Regions from separate parts of the Paenibacillus aurantiacus genome, predicted to be linked through region 1. Evidence: riboswitches for the same ligand, from Rfam matches in the RefSeq annotation. Region 1 holds a riboswitch; each other region holds the start of a gene.
The links. A riboswitch is a leader RNA that binds a small molecule or an ion and turns the genes downstream of it on or off. The one in region 1 is predicted to bind cyclic di-AMP.

Region 2: it holds a riboswitch for cyclic di-AMP, as region 1 does, so the genes downstream of both, ACFFSY_RS00275 (resuscitation-promoting factor) here and ACFFSY_RS07075 (KamA family radical SAM protein) in region 1, are expected to answer to the same signal.
Region 3: it holds a riboswitch for cyclic di-AMP, as region 1 does, so the genes downstream of both, kimA (potassium transporter KimA) here and ACFFSY_RS07075 (KamA family radical SAM protein) in region 1, are expected to answer to the same signal.
Region 4: it holds a riboswitch for cyclic di-AMP, as region 1 does, so the genes downstream of both, ACFFSY_RS32605 (C40 family peptidase) here and ACFFSY_RS07075 (KamA family radical SAM protein) in region 1, are expected to answer to the same signal.

Annotation. Positions count from the first base shown of each region.
Region 1 is NZ_JBHMDO010000015.1:45,073-52,895, reverse strand. Features, by position in the region: gene ACFFSY_RS07095 (GDYXXLXY domain-containing protein) at 27-2,300, shown strand; gene ACFFSY_RS07090 (hypothetical protein) at 2,471-2,737, shown strand; gene ACFFSY_RS07085 (GH25 family lysozyme) at 2,812-3,747, opposite strand; gene ACFFSY_RS07080 (phosphatase PAP2 family protein) at 3,938-4,555, shown strand; cyclic di-AMP (ydaO/yuaA leader) riboswitch at 4,787-5,008, shown strand; gene ACFFSY_RS07075 (KamA family radical SAM protein) at 5,207-6,391, shown strand; gene ACFFSY_RS07070 (MDR family MFS transporter) at 6,763-7,823, opposite strand, start outside.
Region 2 is NZ_JBHMDO010000001.1:55,970-63,792, reverse strand. Features, by position in the region: gene rsmI (16S rRNA (cytidine(1402)-2'-O)-methyltransferase) at 1-635, shown strand, start outside; gene ACFFSY_RS00290 (AbrB/MazE/SpoVT family DNA-binding domain-containing protein) at 758-1,009, opposite strand; gene ACFFSY_RS00285 (HD domain-containing protein) at 1,374-2,681, shown strand; gene ACFFSY_RS00280 (TatD family hydrolase) at 2,700-3,473, shown strand; cyclic di-AMP (ydaO/yuaA leader) riboswitch at 3,649-3,856, shown strand; gene ACFFSY_RS00275 (resuscitation-promoting factor) at 4,097-5,215, shown strand; gene rnmV (ribonuclease M5) at 5,335-5,901, shown strand; gene rsmA (16S rRNA (adenine(1518)-N(6)/adenine(1519)-N(6))-dimethyltransferase RsmA) at 5,898-6,776, shown strand; gene yabG (sporulation peptidase YabG) at 7,589-7,823, shown strand, end outside.
Region 3 is NZ_JBHMDO010000022.1:292,707-300,529, forward strand. Features, by position in the region: gene ACFFSY_RS12900 (LTA synthase family protein) at 1-1,194, shown strand, start outside; gene kimA (potassium transporter KimA) at 1,814-3,640, opposite strand; cyclic di-AMP (ydaO/yuaA leader) riboswitch at 3,806-3,981, opposite strand; gene ACFFSY_RS12910 (SDR family oxidoreductase) at 4,266-5,069, shown strand; gene ACFFSY_RS12915 (response regulator) at 5,183-7,549, opposite strand; gene ACFFSY_RS12920 (CheR family methyltransferase) at 7,574-7,823, opposite strand, start outside.
Region 4 is NZ_JBHMDO010000053.1:37,521-45,343, forward strand. Features, by position in the region: gene ACFFSY_RS32590 (YwhD family protein) at 1-448, opposite strand, end outside; gene ACFFSY_RS32595 (M1 family metallopeptidase) at 630-2,699, shown strand; gene ACFFSY_RS32600 (hypothetical protein) at 2,736-3,560, shown strand; cyclic di-AMP (ydaO/yuaA leader) riboswitch at 3,832-3,986, shown strand; gene ACFFSY_RS32605 (C40 family peptidase) at 3,991-4,491, shown strand; gene ACFFSY_RS32610 (hypothetical protein) at 4,756-5,184, opposite strand; gene ACFFSY_RS32615 (DEAD/DEAH box helicase) at 5,299-7,823, shown strand, end outside.

The sequences.
Region 1 (7,823 bases):
GACGACTTCATCAGGAGGTTCTTCCGATGCAGAAGACCTATGTTATTCGAACAGGCTATGCGCTTGGGGCGGCGATGATCGCCGCCGCGACGATTTATTTTTTCGCTTCGGGGTGGGGGACGTTCGGCCGCGCCGCGCGAATCGCGCTCAGCGTGCTGCTGACCGCCGTGCTGTACGGCGCGTCTTTCGCGCTCTCGCGTCGTCCCCGCACCGCTTGGCTCGGCCGGGTCGCGGCGGTGACCGGCTGCGTGGCGTTCGGCGTCAGCGTCGCGCTTCTGGGGCGTATCTACAACTCGCATGCGGACAGCTACGGGTTGTTTCTCCTATGGAGCTTGCCAGCGTTGCTATTCGCTTGGTTTGGCGGATATTGGCCGTTTAAGCTGCTGGCGTACGGGCTGCTGCATATGGCGTTCTACGCGTACGTCGACGCGGCAAGCTGGCGAAGCCCGGATGCGACGCTGGATTTCATTGTCGGCGCGATCGTCGCGGCGGCGAATCTCGCGTTGTTTCTGCTGCTGGCGAAATATCGCGGCGAGGAGAAACTGCTGCGTACGTTATCTTTTCTTATGACGGGATTCCAGCTGGTATATTTGTCGAACTCCTTGAGCTTCGATGTGGCAGGGCTGCTCATGAATGCGGGATTTGCCGTTTGGGTTGCCGTCGTTGCCCGTTACGCGCTGGGCAGACGTAGAGATGGCAAGCAGCTGCTGGCCATGACGGGCCTGCATGCAGCTTGTTTCCTCATTCTGAAATATATCGAACTGGTCGTTCATTACCCGAACGTGCTGTTCTTCGCGCTGGGCGTTGTCTTCGTCATCGGGCTGCTCGCGGCGAGCGCGTCCTTCATTCGGTTCTTGAACCGGTTGGATGGGGAAGGAACGGACGCTATAGAAGAAGCAGAGCAGCCGGATCGCGAGCTGGTGCAGGTTGCCGATCCGTCCCAGGCGTCGGGTCGCGAGCAGACGCGTACGCGCCGCAGAACGGTGGCGGCGCTAGATATTCAGCGCGTGCTGTGGGCCGTCGTCAGCGGCGTAGGCGTCGTGATCGGCGCCTCCTGCATCGTCGGGCTGACCGTGCTGTGGGCCGGGGATGCCACGCCTGAAGCGCTGGCCGTCGTCAGCTTCCTGCTGCTGGTGATCGCGGCATTCGCGATGAAGGGCATACCGGCGCCAATCCGCTTCACGGTGAAGCTGATCGCGATCCTGCTCGGTCTCGTGACGGCCGCTTGGGCCGGCAAGCCGGTCTATGCGCTGCTCTATGTCGCGCTGTCGCTCATCGCTTGGGCGCTTACGAGCGGAATCGCGAAGCCGCTGCTCTTCTATGCGCTGGCGAACGTGTACGCCTTCTGGCTGCTGGATGCGGCTCTGCCCGAATGGCTGCAAGACGGATGGCACGAACTGGCCGCCTTGTTCGCGGTCAATGCACTCGCTTGGGCTTCGGCTGGGCCGCTCGTTCGGAACGCGGAGCGTAAGCGGTCTCTGCGCTATTCCGCTTACTTGGCGCTTCTCGCGTTAGGCTTGCTGCTCACGTGGGAGGAAGCCGGTCATATGGCGCGTTTCATCGCTGCCAGCTTGATTTATTTCGGCGCGTTGACGGCACTGCTGCTGGCGCAGTCGCACGGAGCGCCCCGCTTTTACTACCGCTGGGGCGCGGCCGCCTGGGCCGTCTTCCTGGCCGTCAAGTATTACGATACTGCTTGGAAGCTATTGCATAAATCATTCAGCCTCGCGCTGGCCGGCGCATTAGCCATCGCGCTGACGGCGTTCTACGATCGTCGGTTCGGCGGCGGGGCAATGGCGACAGTCACGCCGGTACCGCGCTTGCGCGCCAAAGTCTTCGTCTCGATTCTGCTCCTCCAAGGCGCATTGCTGGGCGGCATGATCGCGGTCAACGAGACAGCGCTGGCGAGCGGCGTGACGGTCAAGCTGGAGCTGGCCCCGCTGGACCCGCGCTCGCTGCTGCAGGGCGATTACGTGCAGCTGAATTACGGGATATCGACGCCGCCGCAGAAGGAGGTCCCCACCTTGGAGGAGCTCGGGTACGGCGCCAAGATCAAGGTCGTGCTCGCGCCGGACGCTGGGGGCGTCTATCGGTTCAGCCGGCTGTACCTGGAGGGAGATGCGCTCCAAGACGGCGAGGTCGCGCTTAATGGCAAGTGGGAGGGGTTCCGGATCGAATATGGCATCGAACACTATTTCATACCGGAAGGAACGGGAGCGGACGTGGAGCGCACGGCCAAATTCGCGAATGTCGTTGTCAGCCGGTCGGGCAACGGCATGATCGTCGGCTTACTCCCCTAATAAGCGGATTGGAAATACTACATAAGAGGCGGCGTTCGTGAGGGCTCCGCTTTTTTTGTATGCCGGCAACGTTTAAATCCCGGCAGGAAGGGGGACAATAAATTGACAACAAGAGGTGTAACACGCTATGCTATTTTACATAAAAATCTTGAAAATAGGCGGTCTGAACAATGGCATTCAACCCGAAAATCACGGACATGCAAGTGTCGGATATCAATGACAAAACGAAACTGTACCAGTACGTTGTGACCCTTCATGACAAGTCGAAATATCGGTTGTTCCTTAGCAAAAACCCGGAGTGGAATCTGCAAGCGGCCAACCGTCTGCTGAATATCCCGTGCCCGATGTGCCGCAAGGATTACTATTGCAAGTGCATGGATAAGCACCTCGACAAGCTCGAGGCCGAATTCCTGTCCCAAATTGAGAAACAAGCGTAAGCTTTCGTCCCAATGAGAAGCCGCGCCCGCCGAGCAGCATGCTGCCAGGCGGGCGCGGCTTTTTGTTCGGCTCGCTATCCGCGGTAATAGATATAGACCTTCTTCGTCTCGCCGTCCCAATAGGCGTTTCCGCCGAGCAAGTTCGCCGCCGTGCGCACGGGGACGTATGTCGTCGAATCGATCACGGAGAAGTTGTCGACGGCGGTCGCGCCGAATTGCGGCTGCTTCTCGACGTTATCCCAACTGACCGGATTGCCTGTCGCCGCTCCGATCTGGCGAAGCGGGGCGAATACGTGGCCCTCGATGGTGCGTCCGTATCCGGCGAGTTTGTCGTTGATGACGATTTTGATCGTATCTGGCTTCGTCGTATCGACGTCTTCTACTTCAGTGTGCGTACCGGTGTATTGATCGAAAAAAGCGCGTTCCATGACGTTCAAGTCGACATTGCCGCTTATGCCGTCCGTCTGTCCGCTCTGCGAATATTGAAAGACGGCCCAACGTCCCCAGGTGCCATTGTCCATCGGCTTGTTCACGCCGTAGTGGGCGACCCAGAGCGGATATTCGGCCAGCTCCTTGCCGAGATAGGATCTCGCGAAGCTCGCGCCGGAGTAGATCATGACGGGATGTCCGGTCTGCTTGCGCACGTCCTCCAGCCAAGCGTCGACCCAGTCGGTGAGCGCCGCCGCGCCGATGGAGGACGCCGCGCCCTCTACGTCGAGCACGTGGGGGAAATCGGCGTCGTAGCCGCTGATCGTGCCGACGAAGTGCGCCGCTTCGGCGCCTGGGGTGTTGCGCTCCGGATGCGCGTAGTGATAAAACCCGATCTTCACGTCCGCCGCCTTGGCGCCTGTGACGTTGCGTTCGAAACGAGGGTCGGTCGAGCTGTTGCCCTCCGAGGCTTTGATGAAGGCGAATAACTTGCCAGCCGCTTTGACCCGGCTCCAATTTACGTCGCCCTGATACCTGCTCACGTCAATGCCATTGACATTGCTGTCGCTTCTCGCCTGCATATCGCCATCCTCCCTTATTATGATCAGTCTATGCGGCTTGTCGCGCCTCCGACACGGCTAGGCTGCCCGGGTGGCGAGGATTTATGGACGGATTTCACTCCTGCATGCACTTGGCCTATAATAAGTATTTGTAAACGTGCCGGCTCGTACCGGACCTTATACATAAATTGGCCTGGGGGTTCTTATCATTATGCTGTGGTGGGTGTATTTGATTTTGGCGGCAGCGGGGTTTGAAGGCTTGGCGATGCTCGTATCGCGTGAGAAATTGATGCGTTTCGACTTGGCGGTCATCGATTTCATCCAAGGTATGGAATCGCCGGGACTGACGTCGTTCGCCAAGACGTTGACGACGATCGGCTCGAGCAAAGTCGTCATTCCGCTTGTGCTCGGGACGGCGGCAATGCTCTTCGTCGTGCTGAAGCATCGGAAAGAATTATATTTGCTGATCGGCGGCATGTTCGGCTCGACGCTGCTGAACGAAGGGCTCAAGCGGCTCTACGAGCGCGCCCGGCCGGACATTCATCGGATCATTGAGGAGACGGGCTACAGCTTCCCAAGCGGGCATTCGATGGCGGCCTTCACGTTCTACGGGCTGCTGACGTATTTGCTATGGCGCCATATGCCGTCGAAGCGGTGGCGCGGCGTACTCATCGCGTTCAGCGTTTGCATGATCGGCTGCATCGGCATTTCCCGCATCTACCTGGGCGTGCATTATCCGTCCGACGTGCTCGGCGGGTATTGGGTGAGCGCTTGCTGGCTGGCCATGTGCGTCAAGCTATTCCGCCGTCTGGCGCATGTGCGTAAGTAGCGGAGCGGTGACCTGCATATAGCCGTAGCACACCCGGCTTCCAGCGATGAAAGCGAGTGTGCCTGATTTAACTTATGGGAGCAGACGCTTGGATTATGACCGCTTAGATTAGGACGGTCTATTTTTATGGAGGTGCGGATTGGGAACCGGGCGGTGCGTCCGGGACGACGAGCGGTTATGGAGAGGTGGAAGTTTGATTATTCGTTTGACAATTCAGACAGATCGAGGTAAACTTATCGTACGCTTAATTCCCGTGACGCCAAGGAACGGGAAGCGGGGGAACCAATTTCGGCCCCGAACGCGCTTCGCTTGCTTCGCGCAGGAGAGGATGCGGCGGCCGGAACGCTTGCAGGTCTATGTGCCTGTTGGCAGGGGCGAGTCGTTACGCCGGTAACGTAGGGAACCATCTATCCCGAGTCCGTCAGCTAACCTCGTCAGCAGAAGATGGGTCCCGTGATCAGCACCAACTTCGCTCACATTCAGGAGACCCGAATTGACGGGTCTTTTTGTTGTTTCATGAAGACCCGGTTGTAGTCCGCAAGCTTGCCGCTCGTTACACGGGGGCTTATGGGCGCATGCGCTGGTCTTTTTTTCATGAAGAGGCCCTTATCCGTTATCGATTAACTAATACAGGAGAAGGAGGTTTCTGCCATGCCAAGCCAGGACCCAATGAATCCAGCCGTCATGCGGGCGTCGACTGCCCCTGCCGGTGGCCAGCCGCGGATAGACGATGTTCTGCTCCGCTTTCCGGAGGAAGCGGATTATTATTCGAACCTTATTGATTGGAACGATCCGGATGATCCGCTTCGTCTGCTGCACGAGCCGGCGAACCGGCTGGACGGACGCGCCGGGGCAATCCCGCCGCACGACGACATGCGGGATACCGTGCCGGGCTGCCAGCATGCGTATGGTTCGAGCGCGCTGCTGAACATCGCGCCGGAGTGGCTGACCGACTCAGCCAATCTCGAGCCGGGACTTGCGTACATCGCCAGTCATCCGGAGATCAACCACGTGCTGCTCAGCGGATTCGACAGCTTCGGTCTCTCTCTGCAGCAGCTGACGATTCTGCTTGGCCGGCTTCGCGCGATCAGCCACGTGCAGATTATTCGGTTGACAACGGAACTTCCGGTTCGTCAGCCGCGTCGAATATACGAGAACGAAGCGCTGCTGGAGCTGCTGCGCGCGTATTCGACGCCCGAGCGGCGGATCTACGTCACGGTGCATATTACGCATCCTCGCGAATTGACCGCGGAAGCCAAGACGAGCTTGGAGTCGCTGCAGCAAGCGGGTGTCATCGTCGTGAACCGGACGCTGTTGATGCGCGGCATCAACGACGATGCCGTTGTGATGGGCGAGCTGCTCGACAAGCTCGTCTGGGCCGGCGTGGCGCCGTATTATTTGACCATGGCGGATCCGAACGGCGTGCACGAGACGCATGCGCTGCCGCTGGTCCGCGCTTATGAATTGGTCGAGGAAGCGAAGGCGCTCACGAGCGGGCTCGGCAAACGGGTACGCTTGTCGATGAATCATGCGTCCGGCATCGTTGAAGTGCTGGCCGTGGAGGACGGCCGCGCGTATTTGAAGCTGTACCGGGCGGGCGATGCGCGGCAGGGGCGTTTTCTCGTGCGGGATTGCGGACCGGAGTTGACTTGGTTCGACGAGCTGCATGAAGCCGAAGCGGCGGACGCCGCCGCGGCCGAATCTGCTGCAGGCGCAGTCCTGGACGCGGGCGGGGATATCTGGACAGAGCCCGTGCCGGATTTGCGCATCGAGTGGAAACCAGGCGAACGCAGCGAGGAGATCGTCTCGATCAACATGATGCCGATCGGGGATTGACGCGCAAGTGATCGCATAATGGCAAGGAAGAGGAAGAGGACAACCGGCAGGCCGAAGCGGCAGCCGGTTGTTTGGCGTTCGGAGGTACGGATGTAGGATGGCGAGAGGCTGATCGCGCATCGGTGAGCGTGCCAGCAGGCGTACACATTCGGTGGATTGGAGCGCGATAGTAATCTGTAGCGCATTATCGGAGAGGAGACGTCCCTCCGAAAAACCAGTGTGGATTCATGCGCGATAGCGATCCACAGCTCATTAACGGAGGCGAATCCCGCCGAAGAGGTCGCGATAGCTCGGTATCGGGGGAGCCTAATGCATGCCAAATAGGCCCGGAACAGACTTGCTGCTTCCGGGCCTTGCTCTATCGTGAGGCGTTAGTGCGAAGCTGCATATTCGGCTTCTTCCGCCGCCGGATCCATGCGTTCCTTGCTCATGATCCACGCGCAGACGAAGGCGAGCGCGGCCGGGATGATGCCAATCGCGAACGTGAACGTGATCGAGGACGAAAGGCCATCCGTGATTTTGTCCAGCACATCGCCCGGAATGTTCTGGCGGACGGCCGGGTTCAACAGCGCATGCGGATCGCTGAAGTCGAGCCCTTCCGGCACGGTTTGGTTGCTGCCGGCGAAGGAGTCGGTCAGCTTACGCGTCAGTGCGTGGCTCTGCAGAATGCCGAAGATCGTAATCCCGAGCGTCATGCCGAGCGAACGCAGGAAGTTGAGCGTCGAGCTCGCGGCTCCCCGCTGTTTGGCGGAGAAGGAGTGGATGGCGGCGTTGCTCAGCACGGAGAACGACGCGCCGATGCCAAGACCGACCAATATCATATAGGCCGTCACGGTGACACGGGATGAATCCGGCGACAGCGTCGTCAGCAGGGCAAGGCCCACGACGAGAATAAGCAGCGTCGGGATCATGATCGAGCGATACGGCAGCTTGGTGAGCAGGAAGCCGCCGCCCGTGGCGGTGACGACGGACCCGAGCATCATCGGCAGGAGCACGAGGCCGGAATTCGTTGCGCTGCCGCCCAGCACGCCCTGGATGAAGATCGGGATGTATACCGAAGCGGTGATGAACGCTGCGCCGCTCAGCATCGCGATCAGGTTGCTCGAAGCGTACAGGCGGTTGCGGAACATGCTGAATGAGATGATCGGCTCTGCTGCGCGCGATTCGATGAATAGGAATAAGGCGCCGAAGACCGCGAAGCCTGCGAACAAGCCGAGGATTTGGCCGGAGCCCCATGCGTATTCTTTGCCGCCGAGTTCCAGCGCGAAGATGAGACAGACGATCGCACAGATGAGCGTGAACGCGCCGGACCAGTCGATCGGCTGCTTGCTGTGCTCGTGCGATTCCTTATAGAAGAACGCGATCATCGCGAAGGAGAGCAGGCCAAGCGGGAGGTTGATATAGAAGATCCATTCCCAGCCGATGTAATCGG
Region 2 (7,823 bases), on a different contig from region 1:
TGGAGAGCGGGCAGTCGATTGCGCTCGTTAGCGACGCCGGCCTTCCGGCAATCTCCGATCCGGGAGCTGATCTAGCGGCAGAGGCGGCTTTGCGCGGTATTAAAGTGGTGCCGATACCGGGCGCGAACGCGGCGTTGTCGGCACTGATCGTCTCCGGGCTGCCGACAGAGCGGTTCTTGTTCGTCGGCTTCCCGCCGCGCGAACGCAAGCCGCTGCGTGATTGGCTGGAGAAGCTGCGGAAGCAAGAGGGCGCCATCATCTGTTATGAATCGCCTTATCGGGTCGCCAAGACGCTGACGGCTATGCTTGAGGTATGGGGGGACCGCCGGATGGCGATGGTGCGGGAGCTGACGAAGCGGCACGAAGAAGTCGCGCGAGGCACGATTGCCGAGTGTGCGGCCTGGCTGGAGGAGCACTCGCCTATCGGTGAATACTGTCTCGTAATCGCAGGCGTGACCCCGGGGGAACGCGCAGGGGACGGCGAGGATGATCAGTGGTGGCTGCCGCTTTCGTTAGCCGAGCATGTGGATCGTTATGAAGCGGAATGCGGCGATCGGAAAGAAGCGATGAAAAAAGCGGCGGCGGATCGAGGATTGTCAAAACGCGATGTCTATAATGAATTGATGCGCAAATAGCCGAATAAAAAAAAGGGCCTTCCTAGTCGGTTCAGACCAGGAAGGCAGTAAGGAGTTATAAAAAGGTTAGAATTAACAAGTTGGTATAAAACTATTATAACCGATAAAATCCGATTTGTCTCTTATTTTGTAACGGGAGCCGGCATTTCGGACAAACAAGAGTGGCAAATGATTTTGCCCTTGAAGTAAGTCACGTTCTCCGCATTGCCGCAGAAGATGCAAGCAGGCTCGTATTTTTTAAGCATGATACGCTCGCCGTCTACATAAATTTCAAGCGCGTCTTTCTCTCCGATGCCGAGTGTGCGGCGGAGCTCAATTGGGATAACTACACGCCCGAGCTCATCAACTTTCCGTACGATTCCAGTCGATTTCATCATGATGGTCCGTGCTCCTCTCAATAGTACATATATTCGTCATTATTCGACAAAATTCTATCATTTCTTTTCTCTATAGTACCAACGTTTCCCATAATAGTCAACCTCGAAAACCCTGTTAAATTTGGGTAATTATCGATGGATCGGCAGTAGATCGGGGTTTTGTACTATATATATCGTACAATATTATGTCGGGTTTTGGAAACTAGCCCACGACACTTTTCGACAAATATATTCTGATTGTGTCGAATTATTGTCGAATGAAGGAATGATAGCTGAATACTGTCAGTCGATTCCTCGCATTTGAAAGTCATGAAAGGTATTATTAGGTAAGACGGAGAACGAAGATAGGAGGGTGAGGCTTATGGATAACCGGTTACAGCCATTAGCGGAGGAGAAGGTCTTTAAAGATCCTGTACATAAATACATCTACGTGCAGGACCGCACGATCTGGAACTTGATCAATACGAAAGAGTTCCAACGGCTTCGGCGCATTCGTCAGCTGGGCACCTCGTATTTGACGTTCCATGGTGCGGAACATAGCCGTTTCTCCCATTCGCTGGGCGTGTACGAAATTACGCGCAAAATCATATCGCAATTCGAACGCGGCGGGTACGAGGACTGGCCGAGGGAAGAGAAACTGGTGACCTTATGTGCGGCACTGCTGCACGATGTCGGACACGGGCCATTCTCCCATTCCATCGAGGAAGTGTTCGATACCCATCACGAGGATTGGACATGTCGCATATTATTAGAAGATACCGAAATCAACCGCGTCCTGCGAGAGGTCGATCCCTCCTTCCCAGAGCAGGTTGCGGCGGTCATACGCAAAACTTACGAGAAGCCGATCGTCATCAGTCTCGTATCCAGCCAGATGGATGCCGACCGGATGGACTACTTGCTGCGGGACGCTTATTTCACAGGTGTTAACTACGGTACATTCGATCTGGAACGCATCTTGCGCGTGCTTCGGCCTCATAAGGGACGCATCGTCGTCAAAGAGAGCGGGATGCACGCCGTCGAGGATTATTTGATGTCCAGGTATCAGATGTATTGGCAAATTTATTTCCATCCGGTCACCCGCAGTTCGGAAATTATACTGCGACAAATCTTGCGTCGAGCCAAAGAGCTCCATATGAATGGTTATGCATTCGGGTGGATGATTGAACCGATTCGCAGGCTCATTAGCGGCACGATCGACGTGGAGAGCTACCTGGCGCTTGATGAGGCTACGATGCAGACGGCCTTTACGATCTGGCAGTCGGAGCAGGACGCGCTGCTAGCCGACTTATGCCGCCGATTCATGGACCGCAAGCTGTATAAGTATGTAACGATGGATGATGCGGACGAGTCGCTGTGGGCTTCCATACGGGAGCAGTTTACCGCCATCGGGTTGAACCCGGATTACCATTTGGAAGTCGATTTTCCGTTTGATTTGGCGTATGCTGTCTACCGATCGGGGACGCGAGACGCGAAGAAAAACGACAAACCGCCGATTCTTGTACTGGATCGCGACGGCGATGTTTCGGAAATTTCGAAGAAATCCGATATTATCCGCTCGATTACCGGCACCCACAGAGGGAAATACCATTTGTATTACCCATACGAGCCGCTGCTTGAATCGGCGGGCAAGCTGAGTCCCGATCTTCGCAAGCTGTTTGAACTGGAGTAGAGAGGAGTTTCACCCTTCATGTTAATCGACACGCACACCCATCTGGATTCCCATAAATTCGACGACGACCGCGCGGAAGTCATCGAACGGGCACGAGCCGCCGGCGTCGAAATCTTGGTCAATATCGGATTTAACCGAGAGACGATCCCGACGACCATGGCGCTCGCCGAACAGTACGAATTCATCTACGCGGCGGTAGGGTGGCACCCGACCGACAGCCTCGATTATGGACCCTCCGACCTCGATTGGATCGCCTCGCTGTGCGATCATCCGAAAGTGGTCGCGATCGGCGAAATCGGGCTCGATTACTACTGGGATACCTCTCCGAAGGATGTGCAGAAGCGGGTCTTCCGGGAGCAGATCGAGCTCGCTAAGACCAAGCGCAAGCCGATTGTTATCCATAATCGGGATGCACACGAGGATGTTGTTAGGATTTTGAAAGAAAGCGATGCTAAGGAAGTCGGTGGCATCATGCACTGCTTCTCCGGCAGCTGGGAGACGGCCAAGCAGTGCTTGGATATGAACTTCTATATTTCGTTCGGCGGACCGGTTACGTTCAAGAATGCGCGGGTGCCCAAAGAGGTGCTCGCGAAGGTTCCGCTTGACCGTCTTCTGATCGAAACCGATGCTCCATATCTGGCACCGCACCCTCATCGAGGAAAGCGAAATGAGTCTGCTTTCGTCCATCTTGTAGCAGAAACCGCTGCGGAAATTACAGGGAAAACTATGGAAGAAATCGCGGAAATCACAAGCGAAAACGCCAGGAAATGTTTTTCCATCGGACGAAAATAGCCCAAAACGAGAGGAATTTGAATGATTCGGGTGAAAAAACTTGTTTTGGTTGGATAAATTGCGGTTTTTTCGAGAGTTTTTCCTTTAAATTCGGTAAAATCGTCCTTTATCTCATCTTTACAATCTGGAGCAAAAGACGGTATCATTCATCTCAGGGCTTTCAAGATGTATTCCTTTTCCAATAACGCTTAGTCTCCAAAATGGAGAGCGGGGGAACCAAATGAGGACTTGCGCCGCGGGTAGTACGCGGGGTGCGCAGGTCGCGTTGAATTCTTCTAGGGGTGAATTTCTGCTGCGCGCTTGAACAGCGCTGCGAGCCGAATAGGGCGACTCTCTCGCCCGAATCCGACAGCTAACCTCGCAAGCGTCATAAGAGAGATCAACTCGTGCATCCATTCCATGCTACCCGTGTCCCACAGGAAGCCACGAAACAGATCTTCTGTCGTCGGCTTCTTTTTATTTTGAATATTGCGAATTGTGGCGACATAGTGTGATTCATGGAGGAGGTTTGAGGGAGTAATTGGAAGAAGCGGGCTTTGTGCACGCTAAATCTAATAGTCGACGCGTCTAAATCTATTTCATGCGTAACAGGGCGGCGGGGCTATGTAAGGAGGACCGAAGAAGTGGGCATAATCCAAGTTAAGGACACCCATGGGAAACGATCATCCAGCATGTCTTTCGCATTGCGATGGAAGCATGAGAACGTGCGTTTAATTGTCCTAAGCGCTATGATCTCAATCGCTATGACTTTCATGTTTCTGGTGTTGTTGTACGGAACGGCTGACAAGCGCGTCTCCGTAGTGTTGAATGGACAAGAAAACATTGTGGAAACCAAACAATGGGTCCTGCAACGCCTACTGGATGAACAAGCCATTACGGTGGGGCCGTATGATAAGGTGTCGCTGCCTTTGAATGCGGGCGTAAAAGATGGTGATCGGGTGGTCATCGAACAAGCGGTTCCCCTGACCGTGAAGGCTGACGGCAATGTAAGAACGGTGTACACGACAGAAAGAACGGTACAGGCAGCGATCGATCAAGCTCACATATCGATTCGCAGTGAAGACAAAGTGCTGCCGTCGAAAGACGCGGCCATCGAGCCGAACATGACCGTGACGGTCGTCCGGATCGATAAGCATCTGGTTCAAAGCGAGTATGAAGTGCCATTCACTACTGTTACCAAGGCCGATCCGACACTGCTTGAAGGCAAGAAGAAAACCATTCAAACAGGTAAGTCCGGCGTTGTCGTGAAGAAATACGAGAAGGTGTTCGCGGACGGCAAGCTTGTCTCGCATACTTTCGTCTCAAAGTCGACCCAAAGCGATACGGTGAACCAAGTCGTGGCGGTCGGCACGAAGAAACCGGTGGCGCAAGCGGTCACGCTGACCAAGGGCGGGGTGTCGTTCAAAGCGAAGAAGACGCTGAAGAATGTGACGCTCACCGCATATTCGGCAGATCTGGCGTCGACGGGTAAAACCAAATCCCATCCAGGGTATGGGATTACGAGATCCGGCTCCCGCGTCACGGAGGGCCGTACGATCGCGGTTGACCCGAAGGTCATTCCGATCGGCTGGTGGGTGTACATCGAAGGCATCGGATTCCGCCGCGCGGAAGATACCGGCAGTGCCATCAAAGGCAATAAGATCGACGTGTATTACGACAGCGAAGCCTATGCGGAGAAGTTCGGCCGCAAGAAGGGCTACACCGTGTACGTGCTGGGTCCCAAAAAGCCCGAGGCGATCTAGCGCGCCGCAGGTGGTCGTAGTTACAATTTATCGTCAAACCGAAGCAATTATGCCATGATAAGAAGAGGCCTCGCCTCTTCTTTTTGTACGTTTGTCCGGAAGGGATGTAAGGGTAGTCCATGATCAAAGAAATCATCGTCGTCGAAGGCAAGGACGACACCGTCGCGATCAAACGAGCGGTCGAGGCCGAGACCATCGAGACCGGAGGATCTGCCATCGGGGAAGCGGTGTTGAAGCGGGTGGCGCTTGCCCATGAACGCCGGGGCGTCATCATATTCACCGATCCGGACCATGCGGGTGAGCGCATCCGCAAAATCGTCGCGCAGCGCGTACCCGGCTGCAAGCATGCCTTCCTGCCGCAAGAGGAGGCGCTGTATAAGGGCGACATCGGCGTGGAGAACGCGAAGCCGGAGGCCATTCGCCGCGCGCTTGCGAGCATCCGAACGGAAGCGATCAAAGGACAAGCAGGCGACCCGCAAATTACGTGGGACGATCTGATGCGGGCGGGCCTACTCGTGCATCCGGCCGCGGCGGACCGCAGGCTGCGCATGGGAAATTTGCTCGGCATCGGCTACGCGAACGGTAAGCAGTTTTTCAAGCGCTGCACGATGTTCCGCATCACGCGGGAGGAATTCGACCAGGCGATGGCGCAGATGGATCAAGAAACCGGAGGAAGCGGCCAATGACAATCAACATCGAGGTAGCGACACCGAAGCGGACGAAGGATATTATCCAGAAGTACGGCTTCTCGTTCAAGAAGAGTCTAGGACAGAACTTCCTGATCGATCAAAATATTTTGCGCAAGATCGTCTCCGCCGCCGGCCTCGACAAGACCAAGGGGGCGCTGGAGATTGGCCCCGGCATCGGCGCGCTTACCCAGCATCTCGCCAGCGAAGCGGCTCGTGTGACAGCCATTGAGATTGACGATCGCTTAATCCCGATCCTGGGCGATATTTTCGCGGATACGGATAACGTGCATATCGAGCATGGCGACGTGTTGAAGCTGAACTTGAGCGAGCTCATGGCACGGCAGTTCGAAGGGCTGAGCGGCGTCAGCGTCGTGGCCAATTTGCCGTATTACGTGACCACGCCGATTCTCATGAAGCTGCTCGAGGAGAAGCTGCCGCTCGAGAACATCGTCGTTATGATCCAGAAGGAAGTGGCTGAGCGGATGGCGGCCAAGCCGGGCGGTAAGGAGTATGGGAGCCTCAGCGTCGCCGTACAGTATTACTGCGAAGCAGAGCTTGTCTGCATCGTGCCGCATACGGTCTTCATCCCGCAGCCGAACGTCGACTCCGCGGTGATTAAGTTAGCCGTGCGCAAGCAACCGCCGGTACAGGTAGAGGACGAGGGACATTTCTTCCGCACCGTTCAGGCCTGCTTCGCGCAGCGCCGCAAGACGCTAGCCAACAACCTGACCGCCTACGTGGGCAAAGCCAACCGGGAGCAGCTCGGCCCGATTCTCGCCTCTATCGGCATCGATCCGTCCCGCCGGGGCGAGACGCTCTCGCTGGAGGAGTTCGCCGCGCTCAGCCGGGCGTTGATCGCCGCGGGGTTTTAGGGAGCTCCAGAGTTAGCTGCAAGGTAACCGTGCCGAACAGGCACGGTTTTTTGGCGTTTCAAGACGCAAGAGAGCGGCGACTTCCGGAAGTCGACTAAGGCCAGCCGAAAGGGAGGAGGGCAGCGCCCTTGGAGCCCCTGGCGGAGGGGGAATGCTGTCAGGTTAAGGAAAAACGACCGATGAAGCCATAATGTCTTAGGATGGCCTTCAAGACCCACTGAAGCTTTGTCCGACAGGACAAAGGCGTGCCCGCTCGAAGCAACCCGCCGCTCACGAGCCATAGTGGCTGCACGAAGAAGGGAGTCCAGAGGGCGAAGTCCTATGGTTCCCCTCAGCTGAGGGGGAAGGGCAATGCTGTTAGGTTAAGGAAAAACGCCGGTTGAAGCACCAACGGCCTATAGTCGACAGACTTAGGCTTTCGAACTAACATCAAAACCAACTGAAGCCTTGTCCGCGAGGACAAAAGCGTGCCACGTTCGAACCCACCCGCCACCCGCGAACAAACGTGTCAGCACGAAAAAGGGAGTCCAGAGGGCGAAGTCCTCTGGTTCCCCTCGGCGGAGGGGGAAGGGGCGAGGGGCAACAAAAGCGGGGTCAAAGGGGCGGAGCCCTTCTTAACCTGACAGCATCGGGGGGAAGGGGGAGGGGGCAACAAAAGTGGGGTCAAAGGGGCGGAGCCCCTTTTAACCTAACAGCATTGCGGCGGAGGGGGTGGGGGGAGGGAAGCAGGGCAGCCGCCCTCGAAATAGGCCTATGGCAGGGGCACCAAACGCCCCCCCTTCCCATACGATAGACGAAGAGGTGATTTGCCCATGAAGCAAGGGGACCTGGTCGTCCGCAAATCGTATGGCGGGGACGTCCTATTTCGCATTGCATCGCTACACCATCAGTCGGCTATGCTAAAAGGAACGGACTATCGGCTGCTGGCCGACTCGCCTATGGACGACTTGGCGATTGTGCCTAATCCGGAGTATAGCGGCGCGGCCAGGATGGCGCGCGTGAAGGAATACGAGTCGCTTCAGCGGATGCAGGAGCAGCGGGAGCAGC
Region 3 (7,823 bases), on a different contig from region 1:
CCGGCGTCGCCGAATTTGACGGGAGCGGCCGCAGGGCGCAACGTCATTATCGTGCAGATGGAGGCGTTCCAGAACTTCTTGATCGACTTGAAGATCGAAGGTCAGGAAGTGACGCCGAATTTGAACAAGCTGGCGCGGGACAACTTCTACTTCCCGCATTTCTTCCAGCAGGTTGGGCAGGGCAATACGTCCGATGCGGAATTTGTCGTGAACACGTCGTTCTACATCCCGCCGCACGGCGCGGCGACGATGCAGTATGCGGACAAGGCGCTGCCGAGCATGCCGAAGCTGTTGGAGGCCAGCGGCTACGAATCGTACAACTTCCACACGAACGACGTAGCGTTCTGGAACCGGGAGAATTTGTACAAGGCGCTCGGCTTTACGCACTACTATGACAAAACATTCTTCACCGAAGAAGATAAGGTGTTCTTCGGCGCATCCGACGAGGTGCTCTACCGCAAGACGGCGGAGGAGTTGAAGAAGAAGCAGGACGCGGGCACGAAGTTCTACGCCCACGTCATCTCGATGACGGCGCATCATCCCTTCTCCATTCCGGAGGAGAAGGATAAAATCAAGCTGCCGGAGCGTTATCAGGGCACGTTCGTCGGCGATTACATTCGCGCGCAGAGCTATGCCGACTACGCGCTGGGCAAGTTCATCGAGGAGCTGAAGGCGAGTGGCGTGTGGGAGAACAGCATCCTGCTCGTCTACGGCGACCACCTGGGCCTGCCGAAGTATTCGCTCGACAGCGACGATAAGGCGCTGATGGAAGAGATCTACGGCCGGGCGTATACGTATACCGACATGATCAACATCCCATTCATTATCGCCGGCGACAACGTAACTTATCCTTCTCGGCAGCAGCAGATCGGAGGCCAGTCGGACGTCATGCCGACGGTGATGAATTTGCTCGGCATTTCGATCGAAGATCATGTTCACTTCGGGCAGGATTTGCTCAATCAGAAGACGTACAACTTGCTTCCGCAGCGCTATTATTTGCCGTCGGGCTCGTTCCTGAGCGGGCAATCGCTCTATATCCCGGGCGTCGCGTTCAAGGATGGCCTAGAATATCCGCTGACAGGAGATGGGGCGAAGCCGGTCGAGACCGTCACGCAGCAAGATTACGACAACGCGCTCAAACTGCTGCAGTATTCGGACAGTTACGTTCAGCAGCTGCCGGACCGTCAAGAGTAGGGGGCCGACGTTGGTTTGAGCCCGTCAATACAACAAATACAACAAGAAAGCAGGGTGCCATTGCGGCCCCTGCTTTCTTGTTGTGTAGGCAATTATGCAGCTGATCATTTTGGGTTTGAAACGTAAAGCGGACGAAAGCTTTGTCCGACAGGACAATCGCGGGCTTACCCCGAAAGGACACTTCGAAGACGGCCGCGTAACGAAAGACGGTATATCGGGTTGTCCTAAGCGTTTTCCGGCGGAAAGCGTGCTTCGGAAGCATACGCTGAGCCGGGGCCCTATGGTTCCCCTCGGCGGAGAGTAATGCTGTCATGTTAAGGAAAAACGTCCGGTGAAGCCACATAGGCCTAAAGTTGACAGGCTTATGTCTTAGGACTGACTTCAGGCCCACAGAAGCTTTGTCCGCAAGGACAAAAGCGTGCCATGCTCAAAAGCAAACCGCCGACCACCAAACGACCGCGCTTTCGCGAAAAGGGGAGTCCAGAGGGCGAAGTCCTATGGTTCCCCTCGGCGGAGGGGGAAGGGGGAGGGAGCAACAAAAGTGGGGCCCAAGGGGCGGATTCCCTTCTTAACCTGATAGCATTACGGCGGAGGGGGAAGTGAAGGGGGGAGGTCCCCCCTACTTCTTCAAATGGTACGGCACCGTTGTCACAATCACGTCGCGCCGGTACAGCAGATGGGCGCGGATGAGCAGACTGGACTGGTTATGCAAAATATTGTGCCAGCCTTTCTTCGGAATGAACTGCGGGATGATGACGGTCACCTGCACATTCATCTCGCCCGCTTTGCGCTGTACCGTATCGACGAATTTCGTCAGCGGCTGGATAATGCTGCGGTACGGGGAGTGCAGCGTAACAAGCCTAACGTCCGGCTGCCACTGTTTCCATTTCTCCTCGAAGGCTGCCTCGTCCTCCCGCTCGAACGGCACGTAGACCGCGATGATCTGCTCCGGTTTCAGCGATTTGGCGTAGCGCAGCGAATTCTCCACGACATGGGTAATGCCCGCCACCGGCAAAATAATCACGTTACCCTCGACCGTAATGGGTGGCTCGCACGTCGATAGCCGTAGTTGATCACCAACGGCATCGTAATGTTTGCGAATGTTGCGGAACAGCATAATAATGAGCGGCAAGAACACTAATACGGGCCATACTTGCCAGAATTTCGTGAGGAAGAACATCAGCGTCACGACGAGGCAGATCAGCGCGCCGATCCCGTTAATCGTCAGTTTGAGTCTCCAGCCCTCCGGCTTCTGCCGTATCCACTTGAGCATCATGCCGGTCTGCGACAGCGTGAACGGAATGAAGACGCCGACCGCATACAGCGGAATCAGGTGCTCGGTCTGGCCGTTGAACACAATAATAAGCAGGATCGACGACAAGGCCAGCATGAGAATGCCGTTCGAATAGCCGAGGCGGTCGCCTCGCACGGTGAACATCCGCGGAATGAACTTATCCTTGGCGAGACTGACCGCGAGCAGCGGGAACGCGGAATAGCCGGTATTGGCGGCCAGAATCAGAATGAGCGCCGTCGTGCCTTGGACGAAGAAGTACATGGCATTGCGGCCGAACGTCTGCTCCGCGATCTCCGAGACGACGGTTACCTGGGGGTGCGGCGTAATGCCGTAATACCAGGCCAGGAAGACGATGCCCGAGAATAACAGCGCCAGGAGCAAGCCCATCGCGGCGAGCGTCTTCGCGGCGTTGTTGGGGGCGGGCGCTTTGAAGTTCGGGATCGCGTTGGAGATCGCCTCCACGCCCGTTAGCGCGGAACTGCCCGAGGCGAAAGCCTTCAGCAGCAGGAAGAGACTGATACCCGCGACAGGCGTGCCGATGGATGCGTGAAGCTCCGGCGGCACATGGCCGCTGGCGATATCGTAGAGGCCGACGCCGATCATGATGAACAGCGCGAGTACGAACAGATAGACCGGGTACGCCAGTACCGAAGCGGATTCGGTCACCCCGCGCAAGTTCAGAATCGTGATGAAGATGACGAACACGATCGCGATCGGCACGGTATAATCGTGCAGCGACGGGAACGCGGACGTAATCGCGTCCGTGCCGGCCGATACGCTGACCGCGACCGTCAGAATGTAGTCGACCAGCAGCGAGCCGCCGGCTATGAGTCCGGGCCAGATGCCGAGATTCTCCTTGGAGACGACGTAGGCGCCGCCGCCGTGCGGATAGGCATGGATAATTTGCCGGTACGACAGAATGAGCGCCGTTAGCAGCACCAGCACGCCGATCGCGATCGGGATCGAGTACCAGAACGCGATGGCCCCGGCCGCCATCAGCACGATCAAAATTTGCTCCGGTCCGTAAGCGACCGAGGAGAGCGCGTCGGAGGATAGAATCGCCAGCGCCTTCGTCTTGTTCAATTTCTGTTCGCCGAGCTCTGTCGACTTCAAGGGCCGCCCGATTAATAATCGCTTAATTGCGGTAAACACGCGCTTTCACCACCCGAAAGAATCATTGTATTGTCTTTACCCGTGCCCACGCGCGTCCCAAAACCTCTTTTTAAAGGTTAGGTTCTTCACCTTGGACGCGTTTTATGAAACGCCAAATAACGCAGAGGTAAGACCCCTGCGTTCACGGTGCGAACGATGAGTGTTAGACCCCCTCTAATGACGCTTACGAGGTTAGCTGTCGGATTCGGGCGGTTAGAGTCGCCCTACGGCCGCCGCGCTTCTTGCGCGAGAATGGCCGATTCACCCCGGTGAGCGCCGTGTGGCGGCGTTCACGATTGGTTCCCCCGTTCTCCTGTTCGGAGATTCAGCGATGCTGGTTGCTAGTACGGAAGCTATCATACTCCCGGGAAGCGCTGCATGTAAACGGACGCGGAATCGTGCGTTGGGGCTTGGATGGCGATATTTGGCTGGGGGCAGCGCTTACATGAGCCGTTATCGCAGCGAAGATCCGTTTATCGCGGTTATTGTCGCGTTTTCGACGATATCAGGCGGCAAGACCTATAACGCGCGCTTGTCCGTTCGCATAGACTTTCATGTTTTTGGGAAATACCAAACGGGTATTAAGTGGAAGCACAGTCAAGTTAGCGAGGAAGGGGCATGTGGCATGGCACAAGCAAACGGGCAAGGCAGGGTTCAAGGGAAAATCGCGCTCGTAACCGGTGCGGGATCGGGGATCGGACGCGCTGCGGCGTTGCGGCTGGCTGAACAAGGCGCCAAGGTGGCGCTGCTCGACCGGGAAGAGGAACGCGTCGCAGCCGTGCTGGCGCGCATCGAGAAAGCAGGCGGCGAGGCGATCGCGATCGGCGCGGATATTTCGAGCAACGACGACATGGAGGCCGCATACCGGAAGGTAGCGGACAAGTGGGGGCGGCTGGATATCGTCTTCGCTAACGCGGGCATCAACGGCGTGCTTGCGCCGATCGAGACGATGACGCCAGAGGAATTCGGCACGACGATCGACATTAATCTCAAGGGGACGTTCTTTACGGTGAAGCACGCCATTCCGGCGTTGAAGGCACAAGGAGGCAGTATCATCGTCACCAGCTCGATCAACGGCAACCGCGTCTTCTCGAACATCGGTTTCAGCGCATATAGTACGTCGAAAGCCGGACAAGTCGCGTTCACGAAGATGGCTGCGCTTGAATTGGCCAAGTTCGGCATACGCGTCAACGTGATTTGCCCGGGCGCGATCACGACGCATATCGACCAGAACACGGACCGCAAGCCGGAGCTTGCCGAGGTGACGATTCCGATGGAATTCCCGGAAGGCGACCAGCCGCTTGAGGACGGGCCTGGCAAGCCGGCGCAGGTGGCGAATTTGGTGCTCTTCCTGGCCTCGGACGAATCCAACCACATCACGGGAACGGAAGTGTACGTCGACGGCGCGGAATCGCTGCTGCGAGGGTAAGCAGCATAAGCGAGGCCTTGCATGCTAGCTGCGGTGTACATGGAGTTCCGAACGAAAACGAAGGGCTGTTCCGTTCGTCGTCTTGGAGACGCGTGCGGAACAGCCCTTCTTGTCTAGGAGGTGGAAAGCAGACGGTAACGCTGCAGCAGCCGCTTGACGGCTTCGAACTGCAGCGGTTTGGCCAGGAAGTCGGCCATCCCGGCTTCCAAGCAGCGCTGGCGGTCAGCGGGGAGGACGTTGGCCGTCATGGCGACGACGACGGGCGAATGCGGCGGTCCGCTCGCGGCGAGAACCTGGCGGGTCGCCTCCAAGCCGTCCATGACCGGCATGCGCATATCCATCAGAATGAGCGCATACCGGTTCTCGGCTGATTTGGCCACGGCCTCGCCGCCGTCCGCGGCCACATCGGCGCAGATGCCGAGCTTCTCCAGCATGCCGATCGTCAGCCTCTGATTGATCTCATTGTCGTCGGCAACTAGCACCCGAGGCGCCCCGCCGCCGATCGCCGGTTCGCGCTCATCCGGCAAGACCTCGAGGCTGCAGGATAACTCCCGGTTGCCGGACTCGAACAACGAGGCGAAGCTGATCTCCGGAATGCGCGAAGGCAATCGGCCGTCCAAGCCCGTACGCTCGGCTCTGGCTGACAGCCTGCCTGCGTTCTCAGCTGCGGCGCCTGCTGAATCGGAGCCGGCGAAGCTGGCGTCTTGATCGGCCGCGCCTGGATTGGGCATCGGGATATCGACGGCACCCATTAGGGACGCCGCTGCAGGATTCTCCAACGCCTTTACGACCGATTCGGATTCCGACAACGCGTCATGGAACCAGCCGGGCTGAGTCATCCAGGGCGTCAGATCGGTACCGTTATCCTGACGGCTGCGTTCGTCCTCACTGTATGGCTTGACGGTCACCGTGAAGCGGAAGGTGGCGCCGGCGGCTTCGTTCGTCTCGACGTGAATCGTCCCGCGCATCAGCTCCACGAGGTTTTTGCAGATCGCAAGGCCAAGGCCGGTTCCCCCGTATCGCCGGGTAAGCGACGTATCGACTTGCGAGAACGGCTGGAAGAGCAGCGGCAGCTTCTCTTCCGGAATGCCGACGCCCGTATCATGGACGGCGAAATGCACTTCGATCGCGTTCTCGTCCATGCGGCCGAGCCGCGCCTCGACGCGAACGGAACCCTGCGGCGTGAATTTGACCGCGTTGCCGACCAGGTTGATGAGCACCTGACGAAGCTTCAGCCCGTCGCCGATGACGATCTTGGGCAGACCCGGGTCCAGCTCGTACGCCAGATGAAGGCCGAGCTGCTTCGTCTTGGCCGTGAACAGCTCGAACGTCTCCGAGACGATGAGGTCCAGCTGGAACGGCATCTCCTCGACTTCGAGCTTGCCGGATTCGATCTTCGCGTAGTCGAGAATGTCGTTGATGACTGACAGCAGCGCGTCGCCGCTCTTGTGGATGATCTGGGCGTAATCCTGCTGCTCCGACGACAATCCGGTCTCCAGCAGCAGCTCGGTCATGCCGAGCACGCCGTTCATCGGCGTGCGAATCTCATGGCTGACCATCGCCAAGAAGTCGGTCTTCGCGCGGGCTGCGATCTCGGCCGCATCCTTGGCCTTCATCAGGTCGAGCTCGAACTGCTTACGCTCGGTCATATCGCTGACCGTACAGGCGTAGATTCGCTCGTCGTCCACTGTCGCGACGCCGACTTGGATCTCCGCCGGGAAGCGGCTGCCGTCTTTGCGAAGGGGCGCGAGCTCCACCCGTTTGCCTGTCGGCAGGCTAAGCGCCGCATCCGCGTCGGATTCCTTGAAGCTGCCCCCCTCGAAGCAGGGAATGAGCTGCTCGATCGGAGCGCCGATCACCTCGCTCTCCTGATAGCCGAACATGGCCGTCAGGGCAGGATTCACGGCCAGAATGCGCCCTTCGCCGTCGAAGGTCACCATCGTATCGCTGCTTGTCTCTTGCACGACGCGCGCCAGCGCTTGCGTCTTGTTCAGCTGGTAGGCGGTGCGCATCAGCTCGCGGTTCATCTTCTCCAGCTCCCGCGTCTTCTGATGGAGCAGCTCGGTCTGCAGCTGCAGCGTCTTCGTGCCGATGTACATCCGTACGAAACCTTCGATCTTCGTCCGCAGGATCTGGGGAACGAAAGGCTTAAGCATATAGTCGATCGCGCCGACCTCGTAGCCGGTGAAGAAGTGCTCCGATTCCTTGCTGGTGGCGGAGATGAAAATAATCGGCGTCTCGCGCGTCTTCTCTCTCATCTTAATCAAGCGCGCTGTCTCGAAGCCGTCCATCTCCGGCATCTGCACGTCCAGCAATATAACGGCGAACTCTTCCCGCAGTAAGTTGCGCAGCGCTTCCTCGCCCGAGAGGCACTTGACCAAGTTGTAATTCAAATCGCCGAGAACGGCCTCCAGCGCGAGCAGATTGTCAGGGTGGTCATCCACGAGCAGGATGTTAATGGGTCCGTCGTATGTTACCATCGCCTTCGCGTTCACCTGCCTCTTCTATTTCATCTTCCGGTACAGCCTGCTGTGGGCGTCCAATTCTTCATAGGCGTCCGCGTGTCTCGTGAAGTTGATTGATTCTTTGGTGCCGAGCGCGAGCACCCCGAAGGTGCTGAGACTGTCGTACAACAGGCTGTGCACGTGGTTTTGCAGCTCTTTATTGAAATATATCATAACGTTGCGGCAGAAAATGACATTGAACTCGTTGAATGAGCGGTCCGTGACCAGATTATGCTGGGCAAAGACGATA
Region 4 (7,823 bases), on a different contig from region 1:
CGGCCGTCAGCTCATCCAGCACGTAGCGCCGCTTGATGGCGTAATCGAGCCGGTTCACGTGGTCGGCGAGAATCTTCCACCCGCGCTTCGCCTCCGAATCGATCAGCATCGGACAAGCCGTCGCGCCGGCATAATACGAGCCGCTCTCGTTACGGTCGACCGCGACCCATACAATGTAGCACAGGCGTCCGTTCGGCGTATCTTCCTTATTCGGCGTAAACTTGATGCCGCGCTCGATCTTGCTCTTGGCGTGCATGGCGCCTACATCTATATAAGCCTCGCCGTTATCGATCATGACGCAGGAGACTTGGCTCAGATCGATCGTACCCGCACCGAACCCCTTGTGCGCCTTGTTGCTGACAACGTTCAGCGCAAGCTGCTTCTTCTCCTTCTTCGGCGCCTCTTCCCCTGCCGCCGGCTGCTGCTGGCCTTGCTCTTGTTCGGACATCTATTCCAGGCTCCCTTCCCTTTGAAAACCGTGCTCCAAGGCACGGCTCTACCATGCTTAGATCCAATACTGGCGCGGGTTTGCCGCGCATGTCCACACATTAATTCCATTTTAGCTAATAATCCTGGAAAAGCAAACATATACATGCCTTAGATGCTTGTCAACGGGAGGGAATCGTTCAATGACGCCACGTCTTGCCAAACGCTTGCTGCTCTTCGCCGTCGCCGCCGCCCTTCTCGGCGTGTCGGCGCGGGAAGGGTTCGGGGATGCCTGGGTATCGCAATATACGTACGCCTTCGCGCCGTCCCATATGGACGTTTCGCCGACGGCCAAGCCCGGGTCGGTCCAAACCGCGCCGACGCCCGCCGCTCCCGCGGTCCCCGCACCCAAGACGACGCTCCCCCAGACGAACGTGCCCGTTCCGGAATCGGTGCTCAAGCCGAAGCCGGTCGCGCTCAGCAAACGCGTCGTGGAATACCACATCGACGTCAGACTCGACGAACAAAGCAAAATGCTCACGGGCGAGCAAACGCTCACGTGGACAAACCCCGGCAAGTCTGCTGTATCGGAAATGTACTTCCACCTCTATCCGAACGCGTTCGAAGCGCCGGACACCAGCTTCATGCGGGAATCGGGCGGCAAACTGCGAAGCGACAAGGCGACGTCGGCGGGCGTAGGCAGCATGACGATTGACTCGCTTCAAACGGAGAGCGGCGACAGTCTCCTCCCAAGGCTGCATTACGTGCAGCCCGATGACGGCAATGCCAGCGACAAGACGCTGGCCAAGCTGCGACTGCCCGATACCATTGCGCCCGGCGAGAGCGTAACGCTGAAACTCGGCTTCACGGTCAAGCTGCCGCAGGTATTCGCGCGGATGGGCTATTACGGCGATTTCGTCATGGCTGGCCAATGGTTCCCGAAGCTTGCCGCCTACGAGACGGCCGGAACGCGGGGGCGAAGCGCAGATGGCTGGAACGCGCATCAGTACCACGGCAACTCGGAATTCTACAGCAACTTCGGCATTTATAACGTGCGGATCAACGTGCCGGCGGACTATACGGTCGCCGCGACCGGCTTTCAGACGAAGCCGACGAATGCGGACGGCGGGCGGCGGACGTTCCAATTCTACGCCGACGACGTGCACGACTTCGCGTGGACCGCTTCACCCGATTTTATCTATAGCGAAGAAGCCTACTCGACAACCGGTATTCCAGGCGTCCGCATCAAGCTCTATCTGGATCCCCGGCACGCCGAGCTCAAAGAGCGCTACATGCACGCCGCCAAATCCGCGCTCGGCAAGTTCGCCCAGTGGTACGGCACGTATCCATATTCGACCTTGTCCATCGTCGTGCCGCCGGAAGGCGCAGGCGGCGCGGGCGGCATGGAATATCCGACGCTCGTCACGAGCTTCGAGGCCGATTCGCCAGACCCGTCAATCGACAGCCTGGAGCGAACGGTCGTGCATGAAGTCGGCCATCAGTATTGGTACGGCATGGTCGCGACCAACGAGTTCGAGGAAGCCTGGTTGGATGAAGGCTTCACCTCTTATGCGGAGGACAAAGTCATGGAGAGCGCATACGGCCTCGAGCCCAATTTGACGCTGGAAGCCAGCTACATGACCAATCCCGCCCCGCTTAAGCAGCTTTCGTGGTCCTATCACAGTTCGGATAGTTATGCCGAGAATGTGTACATGCGTGCCAAGCTCGTGCTGGTGGGCATTGAGAAGCAGGTCGGCGCACCGACGATGCGCAAAATTTTGCGGACCTACTTCCAGAAGTATAAATTCAAGCATCCGTCCACGGCCGACTTCCAGCGCATCGTCGAGCAGGTCACCAAGACGGAATGGGACGACTACTTCAGCCATTTCGTCTACGGCAGCGACATGGCGGATTATGCGGTCGAATCGATCACCGTTCGTCCCGTCGCCGAGAAGGGGAACAAGCAGTACGAATCGACCGTGCTGGTCAAGCGGCGAGGCGGGGCGAACGGGCCCGTGCCGGTCGTGCTCCAGTTCGCCGACGGCACGACCATGCCGAAGGTTTGGGAAGGCAAGGAGAATCAAATGGTCTATAAAGTCTTGCACCCGGCCCCGCTGCTTTACGCAACGGTCGACCCGGATTACGGTAACGTGCTGGATAACCGGCACATCAACAATTACTTGAAGGCGGAAGTGCCGGAGAAGACGCGCACCCGCTGGGGGATCGGCTTGACCAAGCTGATCGAGAGCCTGTTCGCGTCGCTGGCCTGGTAATGGCCGCCAGGACAGGCAAGAGAGGAGGATCGCGGCATGAGGCGGCATTTAAAGCAAGGCTGGTGGCTGACGGGACAGCACTTCTTCATCGTAATCGTCCTGTTCTTGTACGAACTGCTCTGGGGCTTCTTCCTCTACCGGACCATCGATTCGATCGTGACGCCGCTGCTGCAGCGGTATCCAGGCATCGAAGGCGGCGAGGACGCAGTGAGACTATTCTTGACGGAAGCGCAGTTCCAATTGATGAAGACCGATCTCATCCATCCTTATTTGTGGCTGTTCGCGTCGCTGCTGGCCGGGCGCATGCTCATCACGCCACTGGTGAACGCCGGCCTGTTCTACTCCCTGCACGCATCGGAAAGCGAAGGCGGCACCCGCTTCCTGGCCGGTATCCGTGCGGCTTGGAGACCGGTTACGCTGCTGTACTTCCTGGAAGTGGCACTGACGATCGCCCCGGGCATCTGGGTAGTTCCGCGGTTGTACGAGGCGCTGATTGGCAGCGATACGTTGGCGGAGCTGAGCGCAAGCGCGCTGCCGCTGGCCGGCGGATGGTTCGCGGGGGCCGTCCTCCTGCACTTGCTGTTCCTGGCCATGCAGTTCGGGGCAGTCACGGGCAAGGGCGCGTTCGGCGGTCTCAGCGAAGGGCTGAAGAAGCTGCTGCCTTTCGCGGGCGTCTCCCTCCTTATGTGGGCGATCGGGCTGCTGCTCAGCCTCACGGCGGCGTCGGTATCCATGCTATGGGCAGGATTGCTCGCGCTGGTCCTGCACCAAGGCTTCCATTTCGTGCGCACGATCATGAAGGTATGGACCGTGGCGGCGCAATTCGCGGCCTGGCAGTCGAATGAAGCCAAAGAAGGATGAGAATTGAAGGTGGAGGGCAGTGCCGATCAGGTACTGTCCTTTGCTGTTGGAAAAAGAAGCTTGCGCAAGGAAAAACAGCGGATCGGGACGGTTCATGACCGGAAAGCGGGGCAGAGGATGGGGACTGTCGATAGAATGGGTGTTGAACCGATAGAAAGAGAAAAATAGATACGATATAATAGCAAAAAAGTTGCACTCTTAGAATTCTAATCTGTGAACAAATTGTGAACTTAGAAGGGAATATGTGAAAATGATCGAATTATAACGCGGAATGAAAAAAATGCCGAATTCTCGCAAGAGAAACGGGGGAACCATCTTTGGGTGAATTGATCCCGGCGAATGCAAACTAGCATACGCCCGAGGCGATCATAGGGTACCTTCAACCGAACCCCACAGCTAACCTCGTAGGCACCGGAAGGGGTTTCTATTCTTGAAGAAGTTTGCTGCTCTGCTGATTGGCTTGGCCATGATGCTTGCGTTCCAAGCTGGAAGCGCATTCGCGGATTCCAAAATGGACGGCGTCATCGCCGATCTGATCGGCACGCCATACAACTATGGCGGCACCACGACTAAGGGGTTCGACTGCTCCGGATTCACGATGTACGTATTCAAGAAATTGAACGTCTCGATTCCGCACGCGTCCTCCTCGCAAGCCAAACTGGGCAAGAAAGTGGCGAAAGCCGACTTGATCCCAGGCGACCTCGTATTTTTCAATACGAGCGGCAAAGGCATTTCGCATGTCGGCATTTATGTTGGAGACGGTAAGTTCGCTCACTCGTCTTCCAGCAAGGGCGTAACTATCAGCGGACTTAGTGATTCCTACTATCAGAAGCGCTATGTCACGGCCCGCCGCGTTATGAGTCCTGAAACCTTTGAGAAATATGCCGACGAGCCGTCGGACGAAGTGGTCGACACGACTGACGTCGATTAATTCGCGACCGGGATCGATCGCCCCCGCGTTCGATCCCAAACAACGAGCCGCCGTGTTTGTTCCCCCGAACAAGCACGGCGGTTTGCTGTTCCGCCATACTTGCCGGTATAAGTCATCCTTCACCTCGAATGCGGGCCCGTGAAACAAGCTGCAGCGCATTTCGAGGCTAATTCGGATTAAATTGTTTGATTATTCTAATAATTATAGAGGGCAATCAAAGACGTAGCCGTAATGTGCGGGGATACCGATCGTGCCAATCCGTTCTCAACGCCGCGTGTTAATTTCGTAACGCACCCACCAGAACGTCCGTCCGACTTGCACATCCAGCGCCGTGCCGACATCCGCGAACAACTGATGCAGTTCAAAGGCCGACGAGCATCCTTCGCTTCTTCGATCGGCAATGACGACCATGGCCCCTTCTCCAAGACGCGCGTGCCACGCCTCCAGGAACGCATGCCGTTCCTCCGCCTTCAACTCGCCTAGGCAAAAGCAGGCCAGTCCGGCCTCGTAACTGCCCGATATGCCCGTCAATTGGCCCGATCTAATCGTCTTGGATGCCGGCGGCAGCAGCCTTGGCGTACGCGATCCCGCGACGCGCAGCACCCGCCTGCCTTCGAGCGTGCGGCTCAGCGCATCCTCGACCTGTCTCCACTCGTTCCATCTCTCCTCCAACGTCTCCCGCCATCTCTGCATACATACCCTCCCGATTGGTGTTACTTCTAAACGTATGAGACGCCGCTCAGTTTCTGAACCAAAAACAGGTATAATGAGAAGCAACACTTCTTCTCGAAAAGGAGCTGACTTTCGATGTCTTCATCCTCCGAAGCGCTGCAGGCGTTTCATCCCGTCCTGGCCGGCTGGTTCGGCCGCGCGTTCGGCGAGCCGACCGACGTCCAGCTGCAGGCATGGGCCTCCATCCGAAGCGGCCGACATACGCTGATCGCCGCGCCTACGGGCTCTGGCAAGACGCTCGCGGCGCTGCTGCCCTGCCTGGACCGGATCGTCCGGGAGAAGCACGCTGCAGGCAGAGACTGGACGGCCGGCGTACGAACCTTGTATATTACGCCGCTGAAAGCGCTCAACAACGATATTCAGCACCATCTGGTCGGGTTTATCTCCGAGATCGAGCAGGACGCGAAAGTCCGAGTCGCGGGTAAAGGCGATGACGACGGCTGGCCAGGAGTCGCGACGGCCGTCCGTACAGGCGATACGCCTTCCGCAGAGCGGGCCCGCATGGCGCGCAAGCCGCCCGAGGTGCTCGTCACCACGCCGGAATCGTTATACCTGCTGCTTACTTCCGCCAAAGGGCGCGCGATGCTGCGGACAGTGAACGCTGTCATCGTGGACGAGATACACGGCATCGCCGGCGATAAACGCGGCGCCCATCTGACGCTCGCGCTGGAGCGGCTGACTGCCCTATGCGAAGGTCGCGTTCAGCGGATTGGCGTCTCGGCAACCCAGAAGCCGATGTCCCGCATGGCGCGTTTTCTCGGCGGATGGGCGCCTCGGGACGCCGCCGCCGAACGCGATGCTGGAGATGCCGGGGGTGACGGGGATGACAGGGATAAACATTCGCGCGTCTTGGACAAGCGCACTGCTGATCTGGATGAGGACGCGGAAGAAGCGCAGCCGCTGCGGCATGTGCTGGGCTACCACCCGCGGCCCGTGGCGATTATCGAGAGCATGATGGCCAAGACGATGCATGTGCGCGTGACGATGCCGGACTTCAGCCGCCCCGCGCAATCGCGCGAAGCGGCGGTGTGGACGCCGATCGTCGAGCGGCTCCTGCAGCTGATGGAAGGCGCCTCGTCCGTGCTGCTCTTCGTGAATAGCCGCCGGCTGTGCGAGCGGCTCGTGCTGCGTCTGAACGAGCAGACCGGCGAGGATTTCGCCCGCGCTCACCATGGATCGCTGGCACGCGAGCGACGTCTTGAAGTCGAAGATCTGCTGAAGAGCGGCCAGCTGCGCTGCCTCGTCGCCACCTCCTCGCTGGAGCTTGGGATCGACGTCGGCCACATCGACCTCGTCCTTCAGGTGGATCCGCCCATGGATGCCGCTTCCGGCATTCAGCGCATCGGCCGCGCCGGGCACGCTGTGGGCGACGTCAGCCGCGGCGTTATTCTCGCACGGAGCCGCAGCCAGCTGCCGGAAGCTGCAGTACTCTGCCGCAGCGTCGTCCGGCGCGAGATCGAAGCCATCCGGCTGCCACGGCAGCCGATCGACGTGCTCTCCCAGCATATCGTATCGGTCGCGGCGGCCGAGGATATCGAAGTGGACGCGCTGCATGCGCTGCTATGCGGCAGCGAGTGTTACCGCGAGTATACGCGCGCCCAGCTCGAGTCGGTCCTGAAGGTGCTGGCCGGCTTCTACCCGTTCGCGCGGCCGCTGATCGATTGGGATCGCGAGCGGGACGTCGTCACGCGCCGCGCGCTTACGCCAGTCGCCGCCGTCACCGGCGTCGGCACGATCCCGCAGTCTTCGGCATACCCGGTTCATCATGCCGATAGCCGCGTCCACCTTGGGGAATTGGACGAGGAGTACATCCACGAAAGCCGCGCCGGCGATGTCTTCCAGCTCGGAACCTCTTCATGGATGATCAGCCGCATCGATCACGACCGGGTCTACGTGCAAGAAGCGCCGAACCGGTTCAGCGAAATCCCGTTTTGGCGCAACGAACCCGGCGGCCGCGGCGTGCGGCTCGGCGTGCGGCTGGGTCGCTTCCTCGGCGAGCTGGCCGAGCGGCTGCGACTGCGGGATGGACATGCGGGCGACGAGCTGGCACCAACGCTTGAAGCCGATACCGTCCGCTGGCTCGACGTGGAATACGGATTGGACCGCACGGCCGCCGAACAGCTCATCGATCTGGCGCGGGCGCAGCACAAGGCGCTGGGGCTGCCGACCGACAAACTCATTCTCATCGAGCATTACAGGGACTTAACCAATCAGACGCGGGTCGTCATCCATACGCTGTTCGGGCGCAAGCTGAACCGAACATGGCTGCTCGCCATCGAGCAGCAGTTCGGCCGTCTGCTGCCGTACAAGCTGTATGGCAACGCGAAGGATAACGGAATCGAGCTAGTGCTTGCCGAAGGCGACAACTCCTGGCTGAACAAGCTGTGGCATATCGCCGCGGACTCGCTGGATGAGCTGCTGACCGAGGCGATCGCGGGCTCGCCCATGCTCGGCATCTCGTTCCGCCGCATCGCGGAGACATCGCTGCTGCTCTCGCGCAGCTTCACGCGCACGCCGATGTGGCAGAAGCGGCTGCGCAGCGAGGAACTGCTGAAACAAGCGCTTCCCTATGCGGATCAATTCCCTTACCTGCTCGAAGC